Regions from separate parts of the Paracoccus versutus genome, predicted to be linked through region 1. Evidence: riboswitches for the same ligand, from Rfam matches in the RefSeq annotation. Region 1 holds a riboswitch; each other region holds the start of a gene.
The links. Region 1 has a riboswitch for cobalamin ahead of E3U25_RS21595 (DUF1636 family protein). Riboswitches for the same ligand answer to the same signal wherever they lie in the genome.

Region 1 (7,033 bases):
GCGCCGGAAGTGCCGGGCGTCGCCGCCGCCGATGTGCAGCTGCGCGCGATCTGGTGGCTGGGCACCGCCGCCGCCACCGGGCTGGCGCTGTGGCTGGTCGCCTTTGGCAAGGGCTGGGCGGCCTGGGGCGTGGCCATCGTGCTGATCCTGGCGCCGCATGTGATCGGCGCGCCGCAGCCCGACAGCTATGCCGGCCCGGTCCCGCCCGAGCTTTCGGCGGAATTCGCCGGGCGCGCCCTGGGTGCCGGCGCCATGGCCTGGGCGCTGCTCGGCCTGCTGGCCGGCTGGTTCTGGCAGCGCGAAAGCCAGCGCGCGCCGGTGCCGCAAGCCGCCTGATCCGGGCCGCAACCGTTTCGGCCGGGCGTGCCTGTCGCGCCCGGCCCTTTCATGAAAGCGGGGAAAAGACATGGATCGTTCGATCCCGATGCTGCTGATCGGCCTGATCTTCGGCGGCGGCATGGGCTTCGTCATCGCCGCCGCCAACGGCATCACGCTGGACGGCCACGACCACGGCGCGCATGGCCACGGCACCCAGGCCGCGGCGCATGACCACGGCGCGCCCATCGACCTGCCCGCGGGCAGCGCCACCGCCTCGGCCCGGCTGGAGCCCGACAGCACCGCCGGCTGGAACCTGTTCGTCGAGGCCGAGGGCTTCTGCTTCGCCCCCGAACATGCCGGGCTGGCCGATCGCCGCGGCGAGGGCCATGCGCATCTTTACCTGAACGGCGCCAAGATCGCCCGGCTCTACGGCCCGGCCCATCACCTCGACATGCTCGCCGCCGGCGACCGGCTGCGGGTCGAGCTGAACTCGAACGACCACCGCCCGCTGACCGTGGCGGGCCGGCCGCTCGCCGTGGAACTGACCGTGCCCGACCGCCCGGTCGGCATCCGCGCCGGGGCCGAGGGCCTGCCCGACAGCGCCATTTGCGCCACGCCCTGATGATGCGGTTCGGCCCCGAGGACCAGGCCGCGCTGGACCGCATCCTGCGCTGGCGCCGCGACGTGCGGCATTTCCGCGACGACCCGATCCCCGAGCCGCTGCTGGAGGAATTGCGCGCGGCGATGGAACTGGCGCCCTCGGTCGGCAATGCCCGGCCCTGGCGGGTGATCCGGGTCGAAAGCCCCGATCTGCGCGCCGCGATCCGCGCCGATTTCCTGCGCTGCAATGCCCGGGCCGCCGCCCGCTACCAGGGCCGGCAGCGGCAGGAATACGATGCGCTGAAGCTCGCCGGGCTGGACCGCGCGCCGGTCTGGCTGGCCGTCTTTACCGAGATCGACCCGTCCGAGGGCCACGGCCTTGGCCGCGCCACCATGCCGCAGACCCTGCGGCAATCGACGGCGATGGCGATCCATGCGCTGTGGCTCGCGGCACGGGTGCGCAACCTGGGCCTGGGCATGGTCTCGATCCTCGACCCCGCGCGGATCGGCCCGCTGCTGGCGGTGCCCGAAAGCTGGGAGTTCTCGGCGCTGCTCTGCCTCGGCTGGCCCGAGTTCACCGACGACACGCCGCTGCTGCACCGCACCGGCTGGCAGGAAAACACCGCCCCCGGCTGGCAGCGGCGCTGAAAGGCCCCGCCGCATCGGGCGGGGCCGCTTGGTTCAGGGCTGCGAGGTGGCCGGGCCCATGGGCTGGCCGTTGACGGTAAAGGGGCCGCCGCCCTCGGGCATCTGGATGTCCCAGACATTCTCGCCGCTCGCGCCGGGCTTGGCCATGGCGCGGGCCATGCGCAGCATCATCAGCGGCTGGGCGGCCTCTTCGGGCGGGGCCGCGGCCAGCGCCGCCTCGACCTTGTCGAGCCCCGTGGCCGAGATCAGCGCCGCGCCGGTGGGCGCCGCGCCCGGACCGGCCGCGATGTCCGCGCGATAGTCGATCTGGTAGCCGTCGCCCTTGATCTGCGACGGCGCAAGCTTCAGGTCGGCCGTGCCGCCGGGCAGCAGCGCCACCTGCAGCTGTTCGGGCACCAGCCGCGCGAAGGGTTCCTCGGCGGTCAGGTCGAAGCCCTCGATCAGCATCTTCGCCGGCGCCGCCAGGTCGAAGCCCGAGGCGGTGAAATCCAGCGTCACCTCTTGCGGCAGGATCGGCTCGACCCAGGGCGGCAGCACGCCCTCGGGCACGGTCACGCCCGACAGCGCCACCCGTTCGTGCAGCCGGCCGTCGGCTGTGGCGCCGGACAGGCCGACCGTCACCTTGGTCGAGGCAAGGCCGAATTCGCCCAGCGGAGAGCCGATCTTCAGATCATGCAGGACCGCGTCCATCGACAGGTCGTCCCACAGCGGCATGGCGGCGGCCAGCTTGTCGCGCAGCCCGTCCTGCGAGCCCTCGATCCGCTCCTCGGACGGATGGGCGACGAACCAGGCGAGCAGGGACAGCATGCCTTCGGTGCGCGCGCCGGTGATCTGGCCGCTGCCCTCGTAGCCGGGCGCGGTGATCTGGAAGGTCATCGGCTGGCCGCCCGGAGCCATCAGGATCTCCTGCGACAGCTCCAGCCCCTCGGCGGTGAAGTTCATGGCCTGGTCGACGCCGCCGGCCTTGCCGGGCCCGCCGGTCAGCGACATCTCCATCCGCGCCGTGCGCTGGTGATCGCGCGAGATGATCTCGGGCTCGGCCGGGGGCTGTTCGGGCGCGGCTTCGGCGCCGGGCGGCGGCGGGGGCGCATATTGCACCGACTCGATGACGTAATCCGTCATCACCGCCGTCTGTTCGCGGAAACTCATCAGCCCCTCGTCCCAGATGCCGGTGGATTCGACCCTGGTCGTGCCCTTCTGCTCGAACAGGCGCGGCACCACCACCGACCAGCTCAGCACCTGGTCCTCGCTGACGCCCCAGCTGCCGTCGCCATTGTCGGTCAGCCGATAGGTCAGGGCCGAGACGCTGACCTGGGCCTGCTCGGCCGGAACCTGCGCCAGAAGCGGCGCCGGGTCGATCCGCAGCTCATAGCTTTCGCCCTGGGGGGTGACGGCGACCACGCCCTCGGCGCCGCCGAAATAGGTCTGGAAAACGCCGCGCAGCCGCGCGGCCCCCTCTTCGGTGGCAGGCACGGCCCAGGCCGCCGAGACGGGGCAGATCGCCAGCAGCGCCACAAGGCCTTGTCTCGCAAACATGTCCGAACATCCTTTCGAATTCACTGATCCTGCACAAGCGGCAGATGACAGGAAACAGGCTAGAACTCCACCCCCGGTTGCGCCTTGATGCCATCGCGGAAGGGATGCTTGACCTGCTCCATCTCGGACACAAGATCGGCAAGCTCGATCAGTTCCGGCTTGGCGTTGCGCCCGGTCAGGACCACATGCGTCATCGGCGGTTTTTCGCTGCGCAGGAAATCCAGCACCTCGTCCAGGTCCAGGTAGTCATAGCGCAGCGCGATGTTGATCTCGTCCAGCAGGACCATGCGGATCTGCGGATCGCGGATCAGTTCCTTGGCCTTTTCCCAGCCGGCGCGGGCGGCGGCGATGTCGCGCTCGCGGTCCTGGGTTTCCCAGGTGAAGCCCTCGCCCATGGCGTGGAACTGGCACAGGTCGCCGAAATGCGTGGTCAGCAACCGCCGCTCGCCGGTGTCCCAGGCGCCCTTGATGAACTGCACCACCGCGCAGGGCATGCCATGGGCGATGCAGCGCAGGATCATGCCGAAGCCCGAGGACGACTTGCCCTTGCCCTTGCCGGTATGGACGATGACCAGGCCCTTCTCGCCCTGCTTCTCGGCCATCATCCGGTCGCGGGCGGCCTTGATCCGGGCCATCTTCTCGGCGTGGCGGGTATTGTCGTCGGTCTGCATCGGGCACTCCTTCGCTTGACAAGTCGGGACCGGGCGCGCACAGACGAGAGGCGCTGGTTCCTGTCCTACGACAGGCGAAGAGGGAATGCGACAGGCAACCGCCTGGAAGCAGCCGCCCCCGCGACCGTGACCGGAAAGGTCGCCCCGAGGCCACTGGCGAGACGCCGGGAAGGCGGGGCGGCCGTGGGCCCAGGCCCGAATCCGCAAGCCGGGAGACCTGCCAGCGCGCGAAGGATTGACCGGCGGACGGGGTGTTCCCGCTGGGGCTTGGGCGCTGGTCCCCTGCCTCGTGCCGCCTTGAGGGATGAAGGGCGCATGACCGTCACGCTGCATGTCTGCATCACCTGCCGCGCCGGCCAGCCCGTCCCCGAGGGCGAGCCCGTGCCCGGCGCGCGGCTGCATGACGCGCTGGCGGCCGAAGGCGCCCCCGACGGCGTGCGCATCGTCCCCGTCGAATGCCTGTCCGCCTGCGCCAACGGCGCCGCCATCGCGCTGTCGGCGCCGGGCCGCTGGACCTATGTCTACGGCCGCATGTCGGCCGAGGACGCGACCGAGATCCTGCTGGGCGCCGCCGCCTATGCCCAGGCCCCCGACGGCATCGTGCCCTGGCGCGAGCGCGTCACGATTTTCCGCAAGCGCAGCCTCGCGCGCATTCCCCCGATTGGATAGAAGATGAGCGACCTGACCAAGACCCCCGTCACCGTCATCACCGGCTTTCTGGGCGCCGGCAAGACCACGCTGATCCGCCACCTGATGTCGCAGCCGCAGGGCAAGCGGCTGGCGGTGCTGGTCAACGAATTCGGCACCATGGGCGTCGACGGCGAGATCCTGAAGTCCTGCGCCGACGAGAATTGCCCGGCCGAGAACATCATGGAGCTGTCGAACGGCTGCATCTGCTGCACCGTCGCCGACGACTTCATTCCGACGCTGGAACGGCTGATGGCGATGCCGGTCAAGCCCGACCACATCCTGATCGAGACCTCGGGCCTAGCCCTGCCCAAGCCCTTGCTGAAAGCCTTCGACTGGCCGGCGATCCGCTCGCGCATCACCGTGGACGGGGTGATCGCGCTCGCCGATGCCGAGGCGGTGGCGGCCGGCCGCTTCGCCCCCGACGAGGCCGCGGTCGAGGCGCAGCGCGCCGCCGACGACAGCCTCGACCACGAGACGCCCCTCTCCGAGGTGTTCGAGGACCAGATCGCCTGCGCCGACATCGTGCTGCTGTCCAAGGCCGACCTGGCCGGCGAGCAGGGGCTGGCCGCCGCCCGCGCCGTGATCGAGGCCGAGGCGCCGCGCAAGCTGCCGATCCTGCCGCTGACCGACGGGGTGATCGACCCGCGCGTGATCCTGGGCCTGGGTGCCGCGGCCGAGGACGACCTCGCCGCCCGCCCCAGCCACCACGACGGCGCCGACGACCACGAACACGACGATTTCGACTCGGTGGTGATCGAGCTGGCCGAGATCGCCGACCCCGGCGAGCTTGCCGCCCGCATCGAGCGGCTGGCCCGCGAACAGAACATCCTGCGGGTCAAGGGCCATGTCGCCGTCGCCGGCAAGCCCATGCGCCTGCTGGTGCAGGCGGTGGGCGAGCGGGTGCGGCACCAATACGACCGGCCCTGGGGCGACGCCCCCCGCGCCTCGCGCCTGGTGGTGATCGCCGAGCATGACGACATCGACGAGGCCGCGATCCGGGCGGTCCTGGCTGCCTGACGATGCATGTCGTCTTCCGCGAAAGCCGTGGGCTGGAAGAGACCGAGGTTCCGACCGACCCCGGCCAAGGCCCCGCCGACCTGGTCGTGCTGTCCTATTCCGACAGCGACCTCGGCGCTTTCGCGGCGGGCTGGCATCGCGCTGCCGGGCGGCTGCCTTCGCTGCGGCTGTGCAACCTCTCGGCGCTGCGGCACCCGGTCTCGGTCGATCAGTATTGCGAGGCAACGCTTTCCGGCGCCCGCGCCGTGCTGGTCCGGCTGATCGGCGGCGAGCCCTATTGGCATTACGGCGTCGCCAGCCTTCAGGATCTGGCCCGCCGCCGCGGGATCGCCCTGGCCTTCCTGCCGGCGGACGGGCGTCCCGACCCAACGCTGGAGCGGTTTTCCACCCTGCCGCTGCCGCTGCTGCATCGGCTGGCGGCGCTTTGCGACCAGGGCGGCGCGGTCGCGGCGCAGATGGCGCTGGCGGAACTGGCCGGGGCCGCCGGCCTGCCCGCCGCCCCGGTCCAGGGGCAGGCCGCGATCCCTGACTTCGGCTTCTACGATCCCGACCGCGGCGTCATCGACCGCCCCCGGCCCGACCCCGCACCCGGCGTGCTGGTCAGCTTCTATCGCAGCTACCTGACCGCGGCCGACCTGGCGCCGGTGGATGCGATGATCCGCGCCCTGCGCACGGCCGGCTTTGCCGCGACCGGGGTCTTTGCGCCCTCGCTGAAGGCGCCGGGCTTTGCCGACTGGCTGGCGCCGCACCTGCCCGGCCTTGTCGCGGTGGTGAACCTGACCGCCTTTTCCGCCCGCGACGATGCCGGCGCCACGCCCTTCGACGGCACGGATTGCCCGGTCTTCCAGGTGGCGCTGTCCACCGCGCCCCGCGCCCTCTGGGCGGCCGAGGACCGCGGGCTTTCCGCCGCCGACCTGGCGATGCATGTCGTGCTGCCCGAGGTGGACGGCCGCATATTCCTGGGCGCGATCAGCTTCAAGGAACCGCAAGAGCGCGACCCCGACCTGCAATTCGCCCGCGTGATCCATGCCCCCGACCCGGACCGCATCGACGCGGCGGTGGCGCGGATCACCGCCTGGCACCGGCTGCGGCAGGCGACACGCCGCGCGGTGGTGCTGTCCACCTATCCCGGCAAGGCGCATCAGCTGGCCCATGCGGTCGGACTGGACGCGCTGGCCTCCTGCAGCGCGATCCTTGGGCTTCCCCATGACGACCTGGGCCGGCGGCTGACCGCCGAGCGCATCCACTGGCCGCTCTCGGACTACCAGCAAGCGCTGGCCCGCCTGCCGCAACGCCTGCGCGACGACCTCGCCGCCGCATGGGGCGAGCCCCCCGACGGCTTCCGTTTCGCCGCCCTCCGCCACGGCGCCGACCTGATCGCCCTGCAACCCGAACGCGGCGAGGCAAAGACCCGCGCCGACGACTACCACGACCTGACGCGCACCCCGCGCCATGAATATGTCGCCTTCTACCTGTGGCTGCGCGCGCAGGCGGACGTGCTGATCCACATGGGCGCGCATGGCACGCTGGAATGGCTGCCCGGCAAGTCGGTT
Region 2 (7,033 bases), 560 kb from region 1:
CGTATGCAGGCCGGTCCTGAACCCCAGGTCCCGGACCGCCCGCATCGCCTGGGGCAGGCCGCGCTGAAGCGTCGGTTCCCCGCCCGAGAACACCACGCCGTCGAGCAGGCTGCGCCGTCCCGCCAGAAAGCCCAGGATCTCTTGCCAATCCAGCGCCCCCTCGGCCTCGGGCGGGATGAGATGCGGGTTGTGGCAATAGGGGCAGTCCCAGGGACAGCCCTGCAGGAAAAGGGTGGCGACCAGCTCGCCCGGCCAGTCGCAGCTGGAGAGGCGCTGCAGGCCGCCGATGCGGATCTCAGCCAAGATCGGCCTGCCGCTCGCTGAAATACAGCCGCTCGCGGAATTCGCCCTTCTTGCCGCGGTTGAACGAGGATACCGGGCGGTGATAGCCCATCACCCGCGTCCAGATCTCGCAGGGCTGGCGTTCCTCATCCGCCAGCAGGATCTCTTCCGGTCCGGTTTTCCGGTCGTCGAACATGGTCTTTTCCTTTCTCAATGCGCGGCCGATTGCCGCTTTTTCGCGATAAGCTCTTCGTCGCAGCGCGGGCAGAACGCGTGTTCGCCCGCGATATGGCCATGCCTGGGGCAGACCGAGAATGTCGGCGTGACGGTGATGTAGGGCAGGCCGAAGTTCTCCAGTGCCCGGCGCACCAGCTTGCGGCAGGCCTCGGCCGAGGACAGCTGCGTGCCCATGTAGAGATGCAAGACCGTGCCGCCGGTGTATTTGCGCTGCAGCGCCTCTTGCCGTTCCAGCGCCTCGAACGGGTCGTCGGTAAAGCCGACCGGAAGCTGGCTCGAGTTTGTGTAGTAAGGCTCGTGTTCGGTGCCGGCCTGGAGAATGCCGGGAAAACGCTTGCGGTCCTCCTTGGCGAAGCGATAGGTGGTGCCCTCTGCCGGCGTCGCCTCCAAGTTATAGAGATGTCCGGTCTGTTCCTGGAAGGCGGTGATGCGCGCCCGCAGATGGTCGAGCAGCCGCAGCGCGAAGCCATGGCCCCAGCTCGTGGTGATGTCATGTGCATCGTCGGTGAAGTTGCGGATCATCTCGTTGATGCCGTTCACGCCCAGGGTCGAAAAATGGTTGCGCAGCGTGCCCAGGTAGCGCCGGCTATAGGGAAACAGCCCGTCGTCCATCAGCCGCTGGATCACCCGGCGCTTGATCTCCAGGCTGTCGCGGCCCAGGTCGAGCAATTCGTCCAGGCGACGCCGGAGCCCGGCCTCGTTGCCCTTGTGCAGATGGCCCAGCCGCGCGCAGTTGACGGTGACGACGCCCAGCGAGCCGGTCTGCTCGGCGCTGCCGAACAGGCCGTTGCCGCGTTTCAGCAGCTCGGTCAGGTCCAGTTGCAGCCGGCAGCACATGGACCGCACCATGTTCGGCTTGAGGTCCGAGTTCAGGAAGTTCTGGAAATAGGGCAGGCCGTATTTCGCCGTCATCGCGAACAGCAGCTTGGCGTTCTCGCTGTCCCAGGGAAAGTCCGGCGTGATGTTGTAGGTCGGGATCGGAAAGGTGAAGACCCGGCCCTTTTCGTCGCCGCGCGTCATCACCTCGATATAGGCGCGGTTGATCATGTCCATCTCGGCCTGCAAGGCGCCATAGGTGAAATTCATTGGCTGACCGCCGATCACGGGCACCTGGTCGCGCAGATCCTCGGGGCAGACCCAGTCGAAGGTCAGGTTGGTGAACGGGGTCTGCGTGCCCCAGCGCGAGGGGACGTTGAGGTTGAAGATCAGCTCCTGCATGGCCTGCCGCACCTCGGCATAGCCCAAGCCATCCTTGCGGATGAAGGGGGCCATATAGGTGTCGAAGGAACTGAAGGCCTGCGCGCCGGCCCATTCGTTTTGCAGCGTTCCCAGGAAGTTCACGATCTGGCCGATGGCGCTGGACAGGCGTTTCGGCGGCCCGGCCTCGACCTTGCCGGGGACGCCGTTGAAGCCCTCGGTCAGCAAGGTGCGCAGCGACCAGCCGGCGCAATAGCCGGCCAGCATGTCGAGGTCGTGGATATGCAGGTCGCCCCGGCGGTGCGCCTCGCCCACGGCAAGCGGATAGACATGCGACAGCCAGTAGTTGGCCACCACCTTGCCCGAGACGTTCAGGATCAGCCCGCCGAGCGAATAGTCCTGGTTGGCGTTGGCATTCACCCGCCAATCGGCACGGTCCAAGTATTCGTTGACCGACGAGGCGACATCGACGGCGACATCCCTTGCCGGCGCGGCGGGCGGGGGCGTAAGCGGCGCCGGCATCAACGCGCCCTCCCTTGCCTGCGGCTTGCTGCCGCCCTTGCGGTGCTGCGGACGGCGACGCCGGCCTCGGCAGGTCTGGTGGTGAAGAATGGCCGCATCTGTTCCCCGTGCTGCTGTGGGCGGGGCAGGCCAGGACGCATGGAGCCCTGCGGCGACAAGGCCGCATTGCCAGGCGCACCGCCGGGACACCCCGCCCGTGGTTCATCGTCATCGTCACGGCAGGTCTCCTGGCTCGCAGGTCGCGGCCCTTGCCGGCCTTCCCAATGCCGTGCGGCACCAGTGGCGTGATCCGGCGCAGGCTCGCTGCTTACAGTTGCGGGGGCAGCGCCGGCCTTGCTCCGAAAGGCGCACCGGCTTCCCTCTTCGCTTTCGGGCCGGATCGACCCGAAAGAACCGTGATGCCTACATATAGGGATTAAGGCGCCGTATCCGTCAAGATTTTGTATTGACCTGCGACACTTTGTCCAAGAGAGGAAGTCAGACCGCTCACAACAACGGGTGCAGCGGACCTGAAGCAGGCCGATACGGTTTTGTACATGCAAATTTTCTGCTTGTGGTAGAGCGTCGTACAATTCGGAACCGGCCAGTCCAGGCCCGATGGATCAGCAGGCTCTTAGAGAAGATGAATGCCCCGATCCTTGTCGGGGCATTCGTTCGCATCAGAAGGTCATCTTCAGGCCGATACCCAGCTCGCGTGGCTCGACCACGGTGGCCTCGAAGCCGCCGATCGAGCGGCTGGCCCGCAGATAGGTCACCGAGCGGTCGTCGAACAGGTTGTTGACATAGGCGAAGGCCTGCAGGTTCTCGCGCGGTTGCCAAGTCAGCCGGGCATTGGCCACGGTATAGGAATCGACCCAGGTGTCGCGGTCCTCGTTGTCGTCGGAATAATAGCCGTCGGTATGGCGCAGCTGGCCGCTGAGCCGCCATTCCGGGGTGATGTCCCAATCGGCCGCCAGCGAAAGCGTATAGTCCGGGGACCGGCCGAAGCGATGGCCCTGGTAATCCGCCGCCGCGCTGGTGAAGCGGCTGATCTCGGTATGCAACAGGCCCAGCCCCGCCTTGACCCGCAGATTGTCGCGCAGCAGATAGTCCATCCCCAGTTCCAGGCCATAGGACTTGGCGCGCTCGGCATTGACGGTGATCGAACTGCCGATGTTCTCGGGCAGGCTGGTCACGACATAGCGCTGCGCATCATGGAGCTGGGTGTAGAACAGGTTGCCGGTCAGTTCCAGCCGGTCGTCCAGCAACCGGGTGCGGCCGAAGATCTCGTAGTTCCACGAGGTCTCCGCGTCGAAGGGCACGTATTCCCCGCTGGTCAGGTTCAGCGTCACCCCGCCCGGGTTGTAGCCCTTGCTGATCATGGCGCCGATGCGGGTCGATGCGTCCAGGTCATAGGCCAGCGCGATCCTGGGCAGCCAGGCGTCGAAGCTTTCGTCGTAATCCAGCACGTTCGGGGTAAAGCTCGACACGCCGCGCCGGGTGATGTCGTCGCGCTGATAGCGCAGCCCGCCGGTCAGGCTCCAGCGGTCGGCAAGGCGCCAGGTGGTTTCGGCGAATATCCCCAGGCTGTCCTTGCGGTCGTCATAGGTGGTGGTGCCGCGGTAATCCAGAAGCTCGTCCGAATCGGTGCGCGAGACGAACAGTCCCGCTACGCCGCTGATCCGGTCCTCGGGCGTCCCGAAGGTTACGCGCGTCTCGTTCGAGGTCACGTCCTGATCCAGGATCGCTGTGCCCGAGTCGACCGGCTCGGTCGAGCGTTTGATCCAGATGTCGGAATATTGCAGCTGGTTGAACAGCGTCCAGCCATTGCCGAATTCATAGCTGACATCCAGGATGGTGGTGTTCGTGCGCAGCCGCCAGCTGGGATTCGATGCGGTGGCGCTTTCCAGATCTTCATAGGGCTCGGTCGCGGCTTCCCAGTTCGGCCGGTTGGTCAGGCTGTGCGAGAAGGTCAGCTTGCCCTCGAATCCCGGCAGGTCCTTCGGCTGCCACAGCAGCTTGGCGCGGATGGTGCGGGATTCATGGTCCTGATCGGTCGAGCCGACGGCGAAATCCGGGTTGGTATAGTCGATGTAATTGTCGCGCGCCCAGTAGTCGACGGCGATGCGCCCGGCCAGATCCTCGGACAAGGGCCCCGAGGCCATCAGGCTGGCGCGGCGGCGGCTGTGGCTGCCATATTCCAGCTGCGCGGCGCCCTCGGGCTGGAAAGTCGGATCCTTGGTCTTGACGATGATCGCCCCGGCGATCGAGTTCGCGCCCTGGGTCGCGGTCTGCGGGCCGCGAAAGACCTCGATCGACTCGACGTCCCAAAGCGCCTGGCTGCCCCAGACGATCTCGTTGTAGCCCAGATAATGCCCGTCCAGATTGAAGGCCAGCCGCGGGGCCGTGCCGCCGAAGAAGGCCACCGCGCCGGAATTCGGACCCTCGCTGTCCTGCCCGCGAATGGTGGGGGCGCCGCCTTGGCCGCCCGAGGCGACATAGGTCACGTTGGCGATGCCCGTCGGCGCATCGGCGATGCTGTCCTGCCCGCCGCTCTCCTCAAGGTCGCGCGTGGTCAGGACGGCCACCGAAGAGGCGGTATCCTTGATGCTGCGCGCCTGCTTTTCGCCGGTCAGGACGATTTCGTCCAGCCGCAGCGTCTCGGCCATGCCCTGATTGTCCTGAGCCAGCGCGGGGGCCGTGGCCAATGCCAGCATGGCGACCGTGCCAAGCAGCACCGGGATTTTATGTCCATTCATCTCCAAACCCTATCCAGATCTACTGCGGGCTGGCGAATGCTGGCTGCGATTTGCGATTCCGTTCCGCCGGCGGGAAACCGCCGAGCGACAGCGCCGGGTTAACCGATTGACAAGGCTTGGGGCAAGGGGTGGCGGCGCCTGGGAATCCAGGGCGTGACCCCTGCGCCACAACCTGCGCCGCAGGATCACTTTACACCCATCTGTGGTTGTGCGACAGTAATCCGATAAAAAAGATAAGATACCGTGCGTTCAGCCCTCCGCCAGTCGTCACGGTCGGGATTTCGGCGGAGCGGACATGGTCCTCCCTATCAAGGAAGATTTGCCCACCCTTCGCCAGCGGATTGCGAAAGGAGATTGCTGTGGCAGATCACGCTCTGGACTGGCAGGCCCGCTGCCCGTTCTGGCCCCGGGACGTCGCTGACCGTTACCGCGAGGCCGGGATCTGGCGATACGAGACATTCTTCGACCTGCTGGCGCGGCAAGCCGGGCGGCTGGGTCGGCGGATCGCCCTGATCGACGGTGCGCGGCAGATCGGTTACGATCGGTTGCACCGCGATGCGCTGGCATTGGCGGGCGGGCTTTCGGCGCTGGGACTGGTTCGCGGCGACCGGGTGGTGGTGCAATTCCCCAATTGCGGGGAGTTCGTCACGCTGTTCTTCGCGCTTTGCCGGCTGGGCGTCGTGCCGGTGCTGGCCTTGCCCGGCCATCGCGACCTTGAGCTTGGCCAGTTTGCCGATTTCACCGGCGCCCGCGCGATCCTGACGGCGCAGGAGCCCGGGGGGTATGACATGGTGGCGCTGGCCCGGCGGGTGCAGGACAAGGTTCCCTCGGTCCGGCATGTGGTGGTGCTGGGCGACGGCCGGGACGCGACGCCCTTCGACAGCCTGTTCCGTCCCGATCTCCCGCTGCCGGCCGGTCCCAATGCCGAGGACGTGGCCTGTTTCCAGATCTCGGGCGGGACGACCGGCGTGCCCAAGCTGATCCCGCGCCGGCACATGGAATATCTCTACAACATCCGCATGGCGGTGGCGGCCAGCGGGCTGGACGGCGATACGCGCTATCTGTGCGTGCTGCCGATGATGCACAACTTCCCGATGGCCTGCCCGGGTTTCCTGGGCACGCTGTGGGCCGGGGGCACGGTGGTCGTCGCACCCGAGCCCGAGGCCGGGATCTGCTTCGACCTGATCGCCCGCCATCGCGTCACGATGACCGCGCTGGTGCCGCCGCTGGCGCTGCTGTGGCTGGATGCGCAGGCCGGGCTGGGGGCGGACCTGTCGTCGCTGCAACTGCTGCAGGTCGGCGGCGCCAAGCTGAACCCGTCCAGCGCCCGGCGCATCCGGCCGGAACTGGGTTGCCAGCTGCAGCAGGTCTTCGGCATGGCCGAGGGGCTGGTCTGCTTCACCGCGCTGACCGACAGCGAGGAGCGTATCGTGAACACCCAGGGCCGGCCCATGTCGCCCTGGGACGAGCTGCGCATCATCCGCCCGGATGGGCGCGAGGCCGCCATCGGCGAGCCGGGCGAGCTGCAGGTCCGCGGCCCCTACACGATCCGCGGCTATTACGACATGGCCGGGCACAATGCCCAGGCCTTCACCGCCGACGGCTTCTATCGCTCGGGCGACATCGCGCGGCGCGACGCCGACGGCGCGATCACCGTCGAGGGGCGGGCCAAGGACCAGGTGAACCGGGGCGGCGAAAAGATCGGCGTGGACGAGGTCGAGGATCTGCTGGTCGCCCATGCCTCGGTGCTGGATGCGGCGGTGGTGGGGCGGCCCGATGCGCTGATGGGCGAAAGGCTTTGCGCCTTCGTGCTGGCCGCGCCGGGCACCACGCCCCGGCCGGGGGCGTTGCGCCGCCATCTGGCCGAGGCCGGGCTTGCCGCCTTCAAGATCCCCGACGAGGTGATCGTGCTGGATCGCTTTCCGCAAACCGGCGTCGGCAAGGTCAACAAGCGCCAGCTGCGCGAGCAACTGCGCGAGGCGCATTTCCCCGATCCCGTCGCCGCCCGGCAGGAGGAGAGTGCATGAGCCCGGCCGTCGTGGCGCCCGAGGATCTGG
Region 3 (7,033 bases), on a different replicon from region 1:
GCGATCAATGCGACCCAGCTGCGCAACGACGGCTGGCATTTCGTCAACCTGGGCTATTCGCTGGAACGCGCCGACGCGACCGCGCGGCTGCTGGACGTGAAATATTTCGTGCTGCTGCCGCGGGTGGAGTTCGTGGGCTCGGGTCTCGACAACTATCAATGGCAGGTGATCCTGCGCGCGCTTTCGGCGCATCGGGCCTTCCACTGGGCCTATGGCGGCGAGGTGACGGCCGGCAAGGTGGCGGATTTCCTGATCCTGAACGGCGAGAGCCCGCGGTCGCTTTTGACCTCGCTTTACGAGGCGGTCTGGCATCTGGACGGCCTGGTGCGCCGCTATGGCGCCGAGGTGCCGGCCAGCGCCTCGGGCCGCGCGCATGAGACGCTGGAGCAGCTGATGGCGCGCGACATCGAGGCGATCTTCGACGAAGGGCTGCACGAGTTCCTGTCCTGGTTCATCAACGAGCTGGCCAGCATCTCGAACGCCGTGCATGACGATTACCTGAGCGGGCGGATGTAGGGGGCAGATGTCATGCGGCTGAAGATCATCCATGAAACCAGCTATTTCTACGATCCGCCGGCGCAGGGGCTGGTGCAGAGCCTGCGCCTGACCCCCTCGGTCCACCAGGGGCAGCGGGTCTCGGGCTGGACCATCTCGGTCTCGGGCGGCCAGCGCGGCGCGAGCTTCCGCGACGGCGCCGGCGACTGGATCGAGGGCTGGACCGTGCGCGGCCCGGTGCAGGAGGTCGTGGTCTCGATCGCCGGCCAGGTCGAGACGCGGGACACCGCCGGCGTGCTGCGCGACCATCGCGAGACCGTGCATCCGCTGGTCTACATGCGCCCGACCGCCGTGACCGGGACCGATCCGGGGCTATGCGAGCTTGCCCGTTCCGTGCAGGGCGAGGATGCGCTGGACCTGGCCCACCGGCTGGCCGAGGCGGTATCGGCCGCCATCGCCTACGTCCCCGGCGTGACCGAGTCGCACACCACCGCCGCCGAGGCGCTGGCGCTCGGCCAGGGCGTCTGCCAGGACCATGCCCATGCGCTGATCGCCTGCGCCCGCGAACGCGGTATGCCGGCACGCTATGTCTCGGGCTATCTGCATTCCAACGCCGGGGGCGAGCCGCATGACGCCGCCCATGCCTGGGCCGAGGTCCATGTCGGCGCCCTGGGCTGGGTCGGCTTCGATGCGGCCAATGCCTGCTGTCCCGACGACCGCTATGTCCGGCTGGGTTCGGGTCTGGATGCGGATGACGCGGCGCCGGTGCGCGGCACCACCTTCGGCACGGGCGAGGAAAGCCTGGACGTGCGGGTGCAGGTCGAGGAGATGGAGCAGTAGCCCTGCCTGTTGCGCCGGGCGCGGGGCGGTCGTATCCCTCGGGGGATTTGGTGCCATGGAACGGTCATGACCTATTGCGTCGGCTTGAAGCTCAACGAGGGGCTCGTCCTGCTCTCGGACACCCGGACCAATGCCGGGCTGGACAACATATCGACCTATCGCAAGATGTTCTTCTTCGAGCAGCCGGGCGAGCGGGTGATCGCGATCATGACCGCCGGCAGCCTGTCGCTGACCCAGACCACCATCGCCCGCCTGCAAGAGGCCATCGAACTGCCCGAGGCCGATGAAGAGACCTCGATCATGCGCGCGTCCACCATGCTGCAGGTGGCGACGATCATCGGCCGGACGCTGAACCGCACCCGGCGCGAGATCGTGGACCAGTGCCGCGACCTGAACCAGCAGGCCAGCGCCAGCATGATCGTCGGCGGCCAGCGCGCCGGCGGCGAGATGCGGCTGTTCCTGATCTATCCCGAGGGCAATTTCATCGAGGCGACCGAGGACACCCCCTTCCTGCAGATCGGCGAGCACAAATACGGCAAGCCCATCCTCGACCGGGTGGTGACGCCCCAGACCTCGCTGGCCGATGCGCAAAAGGCGGTGCTGCTGTCGATGGATTCGACGCTGCGCTCGAACCTGTCGGTGGGGATGCCGCTGGACCTGGCGGTGATCCGCAAGGACGACTGCCGGGTCAGCCACAAGCGCCGCATCCTGGAAGGCGACCCGGCCTTCATGGCCATGTCCGCCGCCTGGTCCGCGGCGCTGCGCGACAGCTTCGTCAAGGTGACGATCTAGCAGACTGTGGAAAAAGGGCCATGACAGGGCGTCGTGGCGGAATTCGTTCTGGATTCGGCGAATATCGGCCTGAAAACCGGGCATTTCCGGCAGAATTGAGGCGAATTTCCCGGTTCCCGGCCCAAGCTCTCCTGTCGCACGGATTTTTTCAGCAGCCTGCTAGCGCCCCTGTCAGCCAGGCTGGCAAAGGCATCCATGCCGGCCGTTCCTGCCCAAGGTCATTCCGGTGCCGGCCCTGCCTACGGCCATGGGCACAAAGGCCGGGGGACGATCCAAAGCTACGTGCAGCGCAATCTCGCAACCAGCCCGCCCAAGGCCGTGCCCCGGATCGGGATCGGGCTTCGTGGTCCCTGCCCAGGCGGCCGGACTATCCTGCACAAAATGTCGCAGGTCCCCACAATATCTTGACGGATACGGCGCCGTCATCCCTATATGTAGGCATCACGGTTTTTTCGGGTCGATCCGGTCCGAAAGCGAAGAGGGAAGCCGGTGCGCCTTTCGGGGCAAGGCCGGCGCTGCCCCCGCAACTGTAAGCAGCGAGCCTGCGCCGGATCACGCCACTGGTGCCGCACGGCATTGGGAAGGCCGGCAAGGGCAGCGACCTGCGAGCCAGGAGACCTGCCGTGATGATGACGATGAACCACGGGCGGGGTGTCCCGGCGGTGCGCCTGGCAATGCGGCCTTGTCGCCGCAGGGCTCCATGCGTCCTGGCCTGCCCCGCCCCCAGCAGCACGGGGAACAGATGCGGCCATCCTTCACCACCAGACCTGCCAAGGCCGGCGCCGCCGTCCGCAGCACCGCAAGGGCGGCAGCAAGCCGCAGGCAAGGGAGGGCGCGTTGATGCCGGCGCCGCTTACGCCCCCGCCCGCCGCGCCGGCAAGGGATGTCGCCGTCGATGTCGCCTCGTCGGTCAACGAATACCTGGACCGCGCCGATTGGCGGGTGAATGCCAATGCCAACCAGGACTATTCGCTCGGCGGGCTGATCCTGAACGTCTCGGGCAAGGTGGTGGCCAATTACTGGCTGTCGCATGTCTATCCGCCCGCCGTGGGCGAGGCGCATCGTCGGGGCGACCTGCATATCCACGACCTCGACATGCTGGCCGGCTATTGCGCCGGCTGGTCGCTGCGCACCTTGCTGACCGAGGGGTTCAACGGCGTCCTCGGCAAGGTCGAGGCCGGGCCGCCGAAGCGCCTGTCCAGCGCCATCGGCCAGATCGTGAACTTCCTGGGCACGCTGCAGAACGAATGGGCCGGCGCGCAGGCCTTCAGTTCCTTCGACACCTATATGGCCCCTTTCATCCGCAAGGATGGGCTGGGCTATGCCGAGGTGCGGCAGGCCATGCAGGAGCTGATCTTCAACCTCAACGTCCCCTCGCGCTGGGGCACGCAGACCCCGTTCACCAACCTGACCTTCGACTGGGTCTGCCCCGAGGATCTGCGCGACCAGGTGCCGGTCATCGGCGGGCAGCCGATGAATTTCACCTATGGCGCCTTGCAGGCCGAGATGGACATGATCAACCGCGCCTATATCGAGGTGATGGCGCGCGGCGACGAAAAGGGCCGGGTCTTCACCTTTCCGATCCCGACCTACAACATCACGCCGGATTTTCCCTGGGACAGCGAGAACGCCAAGCTGCTGTTCGCGATGACGGCGAAATACGGCCTGCCCTATTTCCAGAACTTCCTGAACTCGGACCTCAAGCCGAACATGGTGCGGTCCATGTGCTGCCGGCTGCAGCTTGACCTGACCGAGCTGCTGAAACGCGGCAACGGGCTGTTCGGCAGCGCCGAGCAGACCGGCTCGCTGGGCGTCGTCACCGTCAACTGCGCGCGGCTGGGTCATCTGCACAAGGGCGACGAGGCCGGGCTGCTGCAACGCCTGGACGAATTGCTCGACCTGGGCCGCGACAGCCTGGAGATCAAGCGCCGGGTGATCCAGCGGCTGATGGACGACGGGCTGTTTCCCTATAGCCGGCGCTATCTGGGCACGCTGCGCAATCATTTCTCGACCCTGGGCGTCAACGGCATCAACGAGATGATCCGCAACTTCACCGACGATGCGCATGACATCACCACCGAATGGGGACATGGCTTCGCGCTGCGGCTGCTCGACCATCTGCGGGCGCGCATCACCGCCTTCCAGGAACAGACCGGACATCTCTATAACCTGGAGGCGACGCCGGCAGAGGGCACCACCTATCGTTTCGCCAAGGAGGACCGCAGGCGTTTTCCCGGCATCCTCCAGGCCGGCACCGAACACGAGCCCTATTACACCAATTCGAGCCAGCTGCCTGTCGGCTTTACCGACGACCCGTTCGAGGCACTGGAGCGGCAAGAGGCGCTGCAGCGCAAATACACCGGCGGGACGGTGCTGCATCTCTACATGGGCACGCAGCTGTCCTCGGCCGAGGCCTGCCGCAAGCTGGTGCGCCGGGCGCTGGAGAATTTCGGCCTGCCCTATATCACCGTCACGCCGACATTCTCGGTCTGCCCCAGGCATGGCCATATCGCGGGCGAACACGCGTTCTGCCCGCGCTGCGACGAAGAGCTTATCGCGAAAAAGCGGCAATCGGCCGCGCATTGAGGAAGGAAAAGACCATGTTCGACGACCGGAAAACCGGACCGGAAGAAATCCTGCTGGCGGATGAGGAACGCCAGCCCTGCGAGATCTGGACGCGGGTGATGGGCTATCACCGCCCGGTATCCTCGTTCAACCGCGGCAAGAAGGGCGAATTCCGCGAGCGGCTGTATTTCAGCGAGCGGCGGGCCGATCTTGGCTGAGATCCGCATCGGCGGCCTGCAGCGCCTGTCCAGCTGCGACTGGCCGGGCGAGCTGGTCGCCACCCTTTTCCTGCAGGGCTGTCCCTGGGACTGCCCCTATTGCCACAACCCGCATCTCATCCCGCCCGAGGCCGAGGGCGCGCTGGATTGGCAAGAGGTCCTGGGCTTTCTGGCGGGACGGCGCGGCCTGCTCGACGGCGTGGTGTTCTCGGGCGGGGAGCCGACGCTTCAGCGCGGCCTGCCCGAGGCGTTGCGGGCGGTCCGGGCCCTGGGGTTCAGGACCGGCCTGCACACGGCCGGCCCCTACCCCGCCCGGCTTGCGGCGGTGCTGCCGCTTTGCGACTGGGTCGGCTTCGACGTGAAGGCGCCGTTTTCCGGCTATCGGCGGGTGACGGGCGCAACCGGCAGCGGCGACAGGGCCAGGGAAAGCCTGCGGCTGCTGCTGGCCAGCGGCACGGCCCACCAGGTGCGCACGACGGTCGATCCCACCCTGATCGACGGGGCGGCCTTGGCGCGGATGGGCGCGGAACTGGCGGCGCTGGGTGTCGCCGACCATGTCCTGCAGCCCTGCCGCAGCACCGGAACACCCACGAGCCGTCCGGTGCGCAAGGGCTGAAAGCCGGCCTTGGGGGCCGGCATGCCGTGGCGAAGGAACCGGGGGCAGCGGGCTCGTCTATGCCGACGGTATCGACCGCATCCGGCCGGTGGGCTCGGGCCGAACGGCTATCTTTGCGGCCGGCCGGAGCCGTGCCCGATGCCTTCCTCACCTCCGGCCTCTGCCGATGCGGGTGTCAGCGAAAGCCCGGCGGGCAGGTTGTCCGGTTTCAGATACCCATGGCAAGCAAAATTGATGATGGCCGAGGTGACATCTTCCACCGAATGCCGCCCGCCGGGGCGATACCACTTATACATCCAGAGCGTCATCCCCAGAATTATGCTTGCAGCTATATGAGGATCGACATCCACGAAAACCCCCTTTTCGACGCCCTCCCGATATATCTGCTCTACCGTGCGCAGGTATGATTTCTTGACTTCCCGGACCTGGACCAGCGCGCTTTCCGGAAGCTCGGATTCGTTTTCGATATATACGGCAAGGTCGGCCATGTTCGAGGAAAACATGTCGATCCGGCCGCTCATGATCCTGACCAGCTTTTCATGCGGGCCAATATCCATTTCCAGGATTTCATTGAGCTGCGCCGTCGACATCTCCATGAATCTCTGGTGTATTTCCAGAAGGATGTCGGACTTGCTCTTGAACCAGTAATATATCGCGGGCCTGCGCACGCCGAAGTGGTCGGCAACCTCCTGGAGACTGGTGCCGCGATACCCCTTCTTTCGGAACAGATCCGCCGAAACCCGCAAAATTTCGTCCCTGGTCAGGTTGGGCCGCGCATTCGGAGTTCTTGAGATCGGCGTCATGGTCGTGGCTTCTCGTCATCAAGGAATTATTGTTGCTCGTCCGTCGCGCGGCCATGATGGCATTTGCCCCATGAACAGCGCCCATTGATCTTTCGGGCGACAGTTTCCCTGCCGAGCCATGCAACCCCGCTTGAACTGCGCACAGATCGGTTCTCAATCTCGTTTTTCGGACGACGGCTGTCCTGGTTGAACCGCCAGCAACCGGGTCGTTTCGTTCGGTTCACCTTATAATCGTCGAGGATCAGGGGGCTGTTATAAGGAAGGATCACCGGACCGAACCTAACCGCCCGAGGCGCGACTGGCAAGCGCCCAGCCGCCGCGGGGCGGAAGGTCGCGCCGAGGATTCCAGCATCAGAGGCCCTGACGGAGAGAGGTCCCCCTGCGGAATACTACCTAGCGAAAACAGTAAACTAACTTCATGATGGTCAGCCCTGCGCCGCGACATGAGACCTGGGCGGCTCCGCGGTATACGCCCAAAGATTCCGCCCTGCAAAATGATGTTGACACGAATCGAAACGAGGTTTACTTACTAGAAAGTAAGCGTGGGGGAGATGTGGATGAGCCCGCAGGGATAGGCTGCGCCCGGCGGGAAACCGACCGGAAGGCGATCTCTGCAATTCGGAAAGTTTAGGCGTATCCTTAATACGGATATGCGCCCGACCATTTCGGTTGCGCAGACCGAAAAATACGAGATGGCTTCCTGC
Region 4 (7,033 bases), on a different replicon from region 1:
ACTGGAACCGGCTGGAGGACGAGAAGGACCTGGAGGTCTGGAACCGGCTGACGGTGAACTTCTGGCTGCCCGAGAAGGTGCCGCTGTCGAACGACGTGCAGAGCTGGGCCACGCTGCGCCCCGAGGAGCGCGAGCTGACCATCCGCGTCTTTACCGGGCTGACGCTTCTGGACACGATCCAGAACACCCTGGGCGCGCCGGCGATGATGCCCGATGCGATCACCCCGCATGAGGAGGCGGTGCTGTCCAACATCGCCTTCATGGAGGCGGTGCATGCGCGCAGCTATTCCTCGATCTTCTCGACGCTGTGCCTGACGCCCGAGGTGGATGCGGCCTTTCGCTGGGCCGAGGAGAACCCGCACCTGCAGCAGAAGGCGCGGCTGGTGCTGGAGGAATACAAGGCCGGCTCGGACCCGCTGAAGCGCAAGATCGCCAGCGTGTTCCTGGAGAGCTTCCTGTTCTATTCCGGCTTCTACCTGCCGATGTACTGGTCGAGCCGCGCCAAGCTGACCAATACTGCCGACCTGATCCGGCTGATCATCCGCGACGAGGCGGTGCATGGCTATTACATCGGCTACAAGTACCAGCGCGGGCTGGAGCGGCTGGGCGAGGCCGAGCGCGCGGCGCTGAAGGATTTCGCCTTCTCGCTGATCTTCGATCTCTACGACGTCGAGGCGAAATACACCGCCGAGCTTTACGACGGCATCGGCCTGACCGAGGACGTGAAGGCTTTCCTGCATTACAATGCCAACAAGGCGCTGCAGAACCTGGGCTACGAGGCGCTGTTCCCGCCCCAGGCCTGCGAGGTCAACCCGGCGATCCTGGCCGCGCTGTCGCCCGACAGCGAGAACCACGATTTCTTCAGCGGCTCGGGGTCGAGCTATGTCATCGGCAAGGCGGTCGCGACCGAGGACGAGGACTGGGACTTCTAGGCACGCGGGTTGCGCGCCAGCCGCTGCGCGATGGCCGAGCAGACCAGCAGCTGCGTCATGTGATAGACCATCACCGGCAGCACGATCGCCCCCACCGCCGCGGCCGGGAAGATCGCCGTGGCGATGGGCAGCCCGCTGGCGAGGCTCTTGGTCGAGCCGCAGAAGAACAGCACCGCCCGGTCCTGGCGCGGCAGGCGGAACAGCCGCCCGGCACCGAGCATGGCGCCCATGACCAGCGCCAGCAGCAGCGCCGTGACCAGGAAGCACAGCACCAGCCCCGGCAGCGGGATCGCCGACCAGATGCCCGCCACGGTGCCGGCGCCGAAGGCGGAATAGACGATGAGCAGGATCGAGCCGCGGTCCACCGCCATGGTCAGCAGCCGGTGGCGCTGGACGAAGCCGCCGATCCAGCGCCGCAGCAATTGCCCGGCGACGAAGGGCAAGAGGATCTGCACGGCGATCTTCTGGATGGCGTCGAGGCTGGCGCCGCCGCCGTCGTGGTGCAGCAGATGCGTGACCAGCAGCGGCGTCAGCACCACCCCCACCAGGTTCGACAGCGAGGCCGCGCAGATCGCCGCCGGCACGTTGCCGCCCGCGATCGAGGTGAAGGCGATCGAGCTTTGCACCGTCGAGGGCAGCACGGCCAAAAACAGCAGCCCCAGCGTCAGCTCGGGGCCCAGGACGCCGCCGAACAGCGCGGCCAGCGCGATGCCCAGCACGGGAAACAGCGCATAGGTCGCGCCGAAGGTCAGGCCCTGGAGCCTGAGGTTCAAGAGCCCCGCCCGGACCGAAGCCGCATCGAGCTTGGCGCCGTAGAGGAAGAACAGCAGCGTCACCGCCCAGAAGGTCGCGCCGCGCAGGGCCTCGGCCGCCATGCCGCGGGCGGGCAGGAACACCCCCAGCAGCACCATGCCGACCAGCAGCAGCATGTAGGTGTCGATGCCGATCCGTTTCAATGCCTGCATGGTCTTCCCCGTCGCGCGCCAGCCCCCTGTCTGATATACATCGCCGCCGGGCACAAGCCGGGCCCGGCCGGGCGCCATGAGGCTTGCCCTGTTAGCGAAAAACGGTCACAGCAGGATCATGCCCGACCAAACCGTTCCGACCATGCGCCCCGCTTTTGCCCCCTGGCTGTCCCGCAGCAACGACGTGACCTCGGTCTTTCTGGCGGCGGGCCAGGTGCCCGGCCTGGTCAACCTTGCCGGCGGGCTGCCCGAGCCCTCGGTCTGGCCGGTCGCGGAACTGGCCGGACTGGCGGCCGAGGCGATCCGCAGCCACCCCGACGAGACGCTGGGCTATGGCCCGATCCCCGGCCTGCCGGCGCTGCGCGAGTTGATCGCCACGCGCTTCTCGACCGATACGCTGCGGCTTTCGCGCGAAAACGTGCTGATCACCACCGGCGGCATGCAGGCGCTGGAGCTGATGGGCAAGGTGCTGCTGCAGCCCGGCGGGCTGGTCGCGGCACAGAGCCCGGCCTATCTAGGCGCGCTCGACGCCTGGATGCCGCATGCGCCGCGCTATCGCCCGATGCGGATCGAGGGCAACGATTTCGACCCCCATGCCGCGCTGGCGGGGGCTCAATTCGCCTATACGGTGCCGAATTTCTCGAATCCCAGCGGCCGGCTGGTGGCCCTGCCCGAGCGGCAGGCGCTGGTCGCCGCCGCCCATGCCACCGGCACCTGGCTGATCGAGGACGACCCTTACGGCGCGCTTTACTACGAAGGCGAGCCCCTGCCGCGGCTGCTCGAACTGTCGGCGGGGGCGCGGCCCGGCCCCTATGACGGGCCGGTGGTCTACATGGGGTCGCTGTCCAAGGAGCTGGCGCCGGGGCTGCGCGTCGGCTGGGTGATCGCCGCGCCCGAGATGATCGCGGCGCTGGCCACCGCCAAGCAGGGCTCGGACATGTGTTCCAGCGGCTTGTCGCAGATGCTGGCGCTGCGCGCGCTGCAGGCGGGGATCACCGACCGCATCCGCCCCGAGGTGCTGGCGATCTATCGCGCCCGGCGCGACGCGCTTTGCGCCGCCATGCAGGCGCATCTGGCGGGCGACCTGGACTGGCAGGTGCCGGTGGGCGGCATGTTCGTCTGGGCCACGGCGCGCGATCCGCGGCTGAACACCGACCGGCTGCTGCATCATGCGATGGCCGAGGGGGTCTGCATCTCGCCCTCCAGCGTCTTCGACCCCGAGGGGCTGGACCGCCGTTCGCTGCGGCTGAACTTTACCCTGAACCCGCCCGAGCGGCTGGAAGAGGGCTGCCGCCGCCTGGCCCGCGCCATCCGCGCCGCGCTGGCCGAGACGGGCTGAACCGGGACGTCACACTGCCGCGTCTGACCGCCCGTCAGACCGGCCAGACCAGCAGGATCAGCGGCACGCCGGTCAGCACCACCAGCGCCGACAGCGGCGCCCCCAGCCGGGCGTAGTCGCCAAAGCGATAGCCGCCCGGCCCCATCACCAGCGTGTTGCACTGATGCCCGATGGGGGTCAGGAAATCGCAGCCTGCCCCCACCGCCACCGCCATCAGGAAGGCATCGGGCCGATAGCCGAGCTGGTCGGCAAAGGTCGCGGCGATGGGGGCCATGACCAGCACGGTCGCGGCATTGTTCAGGAAGGGCGTGACCGCCATGGCCGTGACCAGGATCAGCGTCACCGCGCCCCAGACCGGCAGGCCCGTCGCCGCCTGCGACAGCCACGCGCCCAGCAGGTCGGTCACGCCGGTCTTTTGCAGCGCCTCGCTGACCGGGATCAGCGCGCCCAGCATGATCAGGATCGGCCATTCGATGGCCTCATAGGCTGCCTCGGCGCTGATCGCGCCGGTCAGGATCATCAGCACGGCGGCGGCGAAGAAGGCGACGGCGACCGGCACCAGCCCCGCCGCCGTCGCCGCCATGGCGACCGCCAGGATCAGCACCGGCAGCAATTGCTTGCGCACCCCGCCCAGCCGGATATGGCGCTCGGCCAGGGGCAGCAGGCCCAGCACGCGCATCCGCTCGGGCAACAGCTCGATCGGCCCCTGCACCAGCAGCACGTCGCCCGCCGCCAGCACCGTCCGGCTGAGCCGCTGCGTCATGCGATGCCCGGCGCGCGAAATCGCGATCAGGTTCACGCCATGCTGGTCGAACAGCGCGATCCGCCCCACCGTCTGGCCGACCAGAAGCGAGGCCGGCGCGATCACCGCCTCGATCACGCCGATCTTGTCGGCCGGCAGCCCCTCTTCGGCCCCCGCATCCTGCCGGGTCAGCTCCATGCCCAGCTTGGTCACGGCGCGTTCCAGCGCATTCGGCTCGCCGCGCAACAGCAGGGTGTCGCCCATCTCGATCACGGTGTCGGGCAGCGTCACCGCGCGGCGCGCGCCGCCGCGGATCAGCCCGGTCACGGCCACCTCGCCATCGACGGCGCTGAGATACTCGCCCACCGTCATGCCGACGATGCCGGCGCCCTCGGGGACGGTGGCCTCGGTGTGATAGTCGCTGATGTTCACCGCCTCGCTCAGCGAGGCCGTCGCACGGCGGTCGCGCGGCAGCAGCCGATGGGCGAAAAGCAGGAAGACCAGCCCCACCAGCGACAGGCCGAGGCCGACCGGCGCATAGTCGAACATGGTGAAGGGCTGGCCCGTCATCTGCTCGCGCACCCGCGAGACGATGATGTTGGGCGAGGTGCCGACCAGCGTGATCAGCCCGCCCAGGAGCGAGCCGAAGGCCATCGGCATCAGATAGGCCGAGGGCGAATGCCCCGAGCGCCGCGCCATCTTCAGCGCCGCCGGCATCAGCATGGCCAGCGCGCCGATGTTCTTGACCAGCGCCGACAGGCCCGTGACCGAGCCGACCAGCACCAGAAGCTGCCAGCGCAGGGTCCGCAACCGCCCGAGCATCCGGCGCATCACCGCCTCGATCACGCCCGAGCGCGAGATGCCGGCGCTGACCACCAGCGCGCTGCCGACGATGATGACGATGTCGTCGCTGAAGCCGCGGAACGCCTCCTCCGGCTTGACCGTGCCGGCCAGCAGCGAGGCCAGCAGCGCGATCATCGCCACCACGTCGTAGCGCAGCCGCCCCCAGACGAACAGCGCCATCATCGCGCAAAGGATCAGCACGGCCAGGATCTGCGGCATGGCCATCGCTTGACCTTCCCTTCCGTCGGATACCTGACCCAATGCCGCGGCCCGGCGGGCGGTTCCGCGGCCGCGTTCCCGGACAGGTTGTCGCGGCGGCCGGGTGCCGGGTGCATTGCCGCTTGACAGCCGGCGCCCGGCTGCGGCAATGCGGGGCCGCTACGGTTCCGGCGGGCTTGCGCGCCGGATGAAAAGGGAACACCGGTGCGCCCGCCGGCCGCGATGCGGCCAGGGCAAGGCCGGGGCTGCCCCCGCAACTGTAAGCGGTGAGCGACGGTCGAACGTGCCACTGGGATCTCCTGGGAAGGCCGGCCTGAGCAGCGATCCGCGAGCCAGGAGACCTGCCGTGGCGATCACCCATTTCCGGCGCGGGGCGCGTCTGGAAAGCGGCCGTTCCGCAGAGGTGACGATCGTCGTCTTGCGGTCGGGCCTGCCAGCCTTTCCGCAGGGCATTTCTGCAAATCGCGGGCCGCGGGCCCGTGCTGGAAAGGCTTTGGAATGTTCAGAACTCCGGTTTCCCTGCTGGCCGCCACCGCCGCCCTGCTGCCGGCGGCCGCCACCGGCCAGGAAGGCTATCGCCTGGACGAGGTGGTGATCTCGGGCGGGCTGACCGCCGTGGCCGAGGGCGGCTATGCCCGCGCCCATACCGTGCTGACCGCCGCCGAGATCGAGGCCAGGGGCATCGCCACCGTGCAGGACGCGCTGCGCGCCGTGCCGGGGGTTTCGGTCTCGGCCACCGGCTCGACCTTCACCCAAGTCCGCATCCGCGGCGGCGAGGGCAACCACACGCTGATCCTGATCGACGGGATCGAGGCGACGGGCGGGGCCGACGAATACATCCTGTCCGGGCTGGAGACCGCCAATATCGAACGCATCGAGGTGCTGCGCGGGCCGCAATCGGTCTATTACGGCTCGAACGCCTCGGCGGGCGTCATCAATATCATCACCCGCAAGGGGGAACCGGGGCTGCATTACGGCGGCTCGGTCGAGCTGGGCAACGGCGCCGCCGCCTCGGCCCATGTCAGCCAGCGCGGCGCGCAGGGCGGGATCGCGCTGACCCTCTCGGCGCGGGACGACCACGGCTATGACCAGTCGGGCGACGGCGGCGAAAAGGACGGGACCAACCGCAAGACCATCGGGCTTTCGGGCGACTGGCAGATCGGCGAGGATCTGCGCCTGGGCACCACCCTGCGCCGCGCGAAGGAGAAATACGATTACGATTCCACCAGCTGGTCCGCGACCAGCGCGCAGGAATATGTGGTGGACGACCCGCACAAATACAGCGAACGCGACGAGTTCCAGGGCGGGATCTGGGCCGAATATTCCATGCTGGGCGGCCGGCTGACGCATCGGCTGGACTATCAGGACACGATCTACAAGCAAAGCTACGAGGGCGGCCCGGTCACGCGCGGCGAGACGCGCAAGCTGAAATACCGCGGCAGCTTCGGCATCGACGGCACGGTGGCCGAGGCGTCGCACCTGCTGAACGTGCTGGCCGAGCGGCAAAGGGACGAAAGCTCCTCGGCCCCGGAAAACCGGCGCGAGATGACCTCGGTCGCGCTGGAGTATCGCGGCTTTCTGGACAACGGGCTGGATGTCCAGGCCGGTGTCCGCCACGACGGCAACAAGGTGTTCGAGGACTTCACCAGCTGGAACCTGGGCCTGTCCTGGCACGTGCCGGACCGGCCCTTCCGCCTGCACGCCTCGGCCGGGACCGGGCTGGTCAACCCGTCCTATTTCGAGCTTTACGCCAATGCGGATTATGGCTCTTCGGTCTACCTGGGCAATCCGAACCTGAAGCCCGAAAGGAACCGCGGATTCGACCTGGGCGTCGAGGCGCAACTTCCCAATGGCATGGGCGTGGTCGACGTCACCTGGTTCAAGGAGGATCTGGAGGACGAGATCAAGGATTACGTGATGCGCGTCGAGAACGGCACGCAGTATATCAGCTATCGCAACCTGCCCGGCGAAAGCCCGCGCGAAGGGGTCGAGG

Region 2: linked by a shared signal. The riboswitch ahead of E3U25_RS24505 (ribonucleoside triphosphate reductase) and the one ahead of E3U25_RS21595 (DUF1636 family protein) in region 1 are both predicted to bind cobalamin.
Region 3: linked by a shared signal. The riboswitch ahead of E3U25_RS03350 (ribonucleoside triphosphate reductase) and the one ahead of E3U25_RS21595 (DUF1636 family protein) in region 1 are both predicted to bind cobalamin.
Region 4: linked by a shared signal. The riboswitch ahead of E3U25_RS08090 (TonB-dependent receptor plug domain-containing protein) and the one ahead of E3U25_RS21595 (DUF1636 family protein) in region 1 are both predicted to bind cobalamin.

Annotation. Positions count from the first base shown of each region.
Region 1 covers NZ_CP038197.1:2,084,452-2,091,484, reverse strand. Annotated here, with positions in the region: gene E3U25_RS21620 (CbtA family protein) at 1-336, shown strand, start outside; gene E3U25_RS21615 (hypothetical protein) at 407-940, shown strand; gene bluB (5,6-dimethylbenzimidazole synthase) at 943-1,566, shown strand; gene E3U25_RS21605 (hypothetical protein) at 1,600-3,102, opposite strand; gene cobO (cob(I)yrinic acid a,c-diamide adenosyltransferase) at 3,162-3,773, opposite strand; cobalamin riboswitch at 3,811-4,012, shown strand; gene E3U25_RS21595 (DUF1636 family protein) at 4,089-4,442, shown strand; gene cobW (cobalamin biosynthesis protein CobW) at 4,446-5,480, shown strand; gene cobN (cobaltochelatase subunit CobN) at 5,483-7,033, shown strand, end outside.
Region 2 covers NZ_CP038197.1:2,644,970-2,652,002, forward strand. Annotated here, with positions in the region: gene E3U25_RS24495 (anaerobic ribonucleoside-triphosphate reductase activating protein) at 1-303, opposite strand, end outside; gene nrdD (anaerobic ribonucleoside-triphosphate reductase) at 296-478, opposite strand; gene E3U25_RS24505 (ribonucleoside triphosphate reductase) at 493-2,238, opposite strand; cobalamin riboswitch at 2,439-2,651, opposite strand; gene E3U25_RS24510 (TonB-dependent receptor) at 2,898-4,976, opposite strand; gene E3U25_RS24515 ((2,3-dihydroxybenzoyl)adenylate synthase) at 5,336-7,003, shown strand; gene E3U25_RS24520 (chorismate mutase) at 7,000-7,033, shown strand, end outside.
Region 3 covers NZ_CP038196.1:682,154-689,186, reverse strand. Annotated here, with positions in the region: gene E3U25_RS03365 (alpha-E domain-containing protein) at 1-516, shown strand, start outside; gene E3U25_RS03360 (transglutaminase family protein) at 529-1,335, shown strand; gene E3U25_RS03355 (proteasome-type protease) at 1,402-2,127, shown strand; cobalamin riboswitch at 2,555-2,767, shown strand; gene E3U25_RS03350 (ribonucleoside triphosphate reductase) at 2,968-4,713, shown strand; gene nrdD (anaerobic ribonucleoside-triphosphate reductase) at 4,728-4,910, shown strand; gene E3U25_RS03340 (anaerobic ribonucleoside-triphosphate reductase activating protein) at 4,903-5,526, shown strand; gene E3U25_RS03335 (TetR/AcrR family transcriptional regulator) at 5,634-6,329, opposite strand.
Region 4 covers NZ_CP038196.1:1,617,082-1,624,114, forward strand. Annotated here, with positions in the region: gene nrdF (class 1b ribonucleoside-diphosphate reductase subunit beta) at 1-932, shown strand, start outside; gene E3U25_RS08075 (bile acid:sodium symporter family protein) at 929-1,897, opposite strand; gene E3U25_RS08080 (aminotransferase-like domain-containing protein) at 2,016-3,236, shown strand; gene E3U25_RS08085 (SLC13 family permease) at 3,271-5,046, opposite strand; cobalamin riboswitch at 5,186-5,403, shown strand; gene E3U25_RS08090 (TonB-dependent receptor plug domain-containing protein) at 5,539-7,033, shown strand, end outside.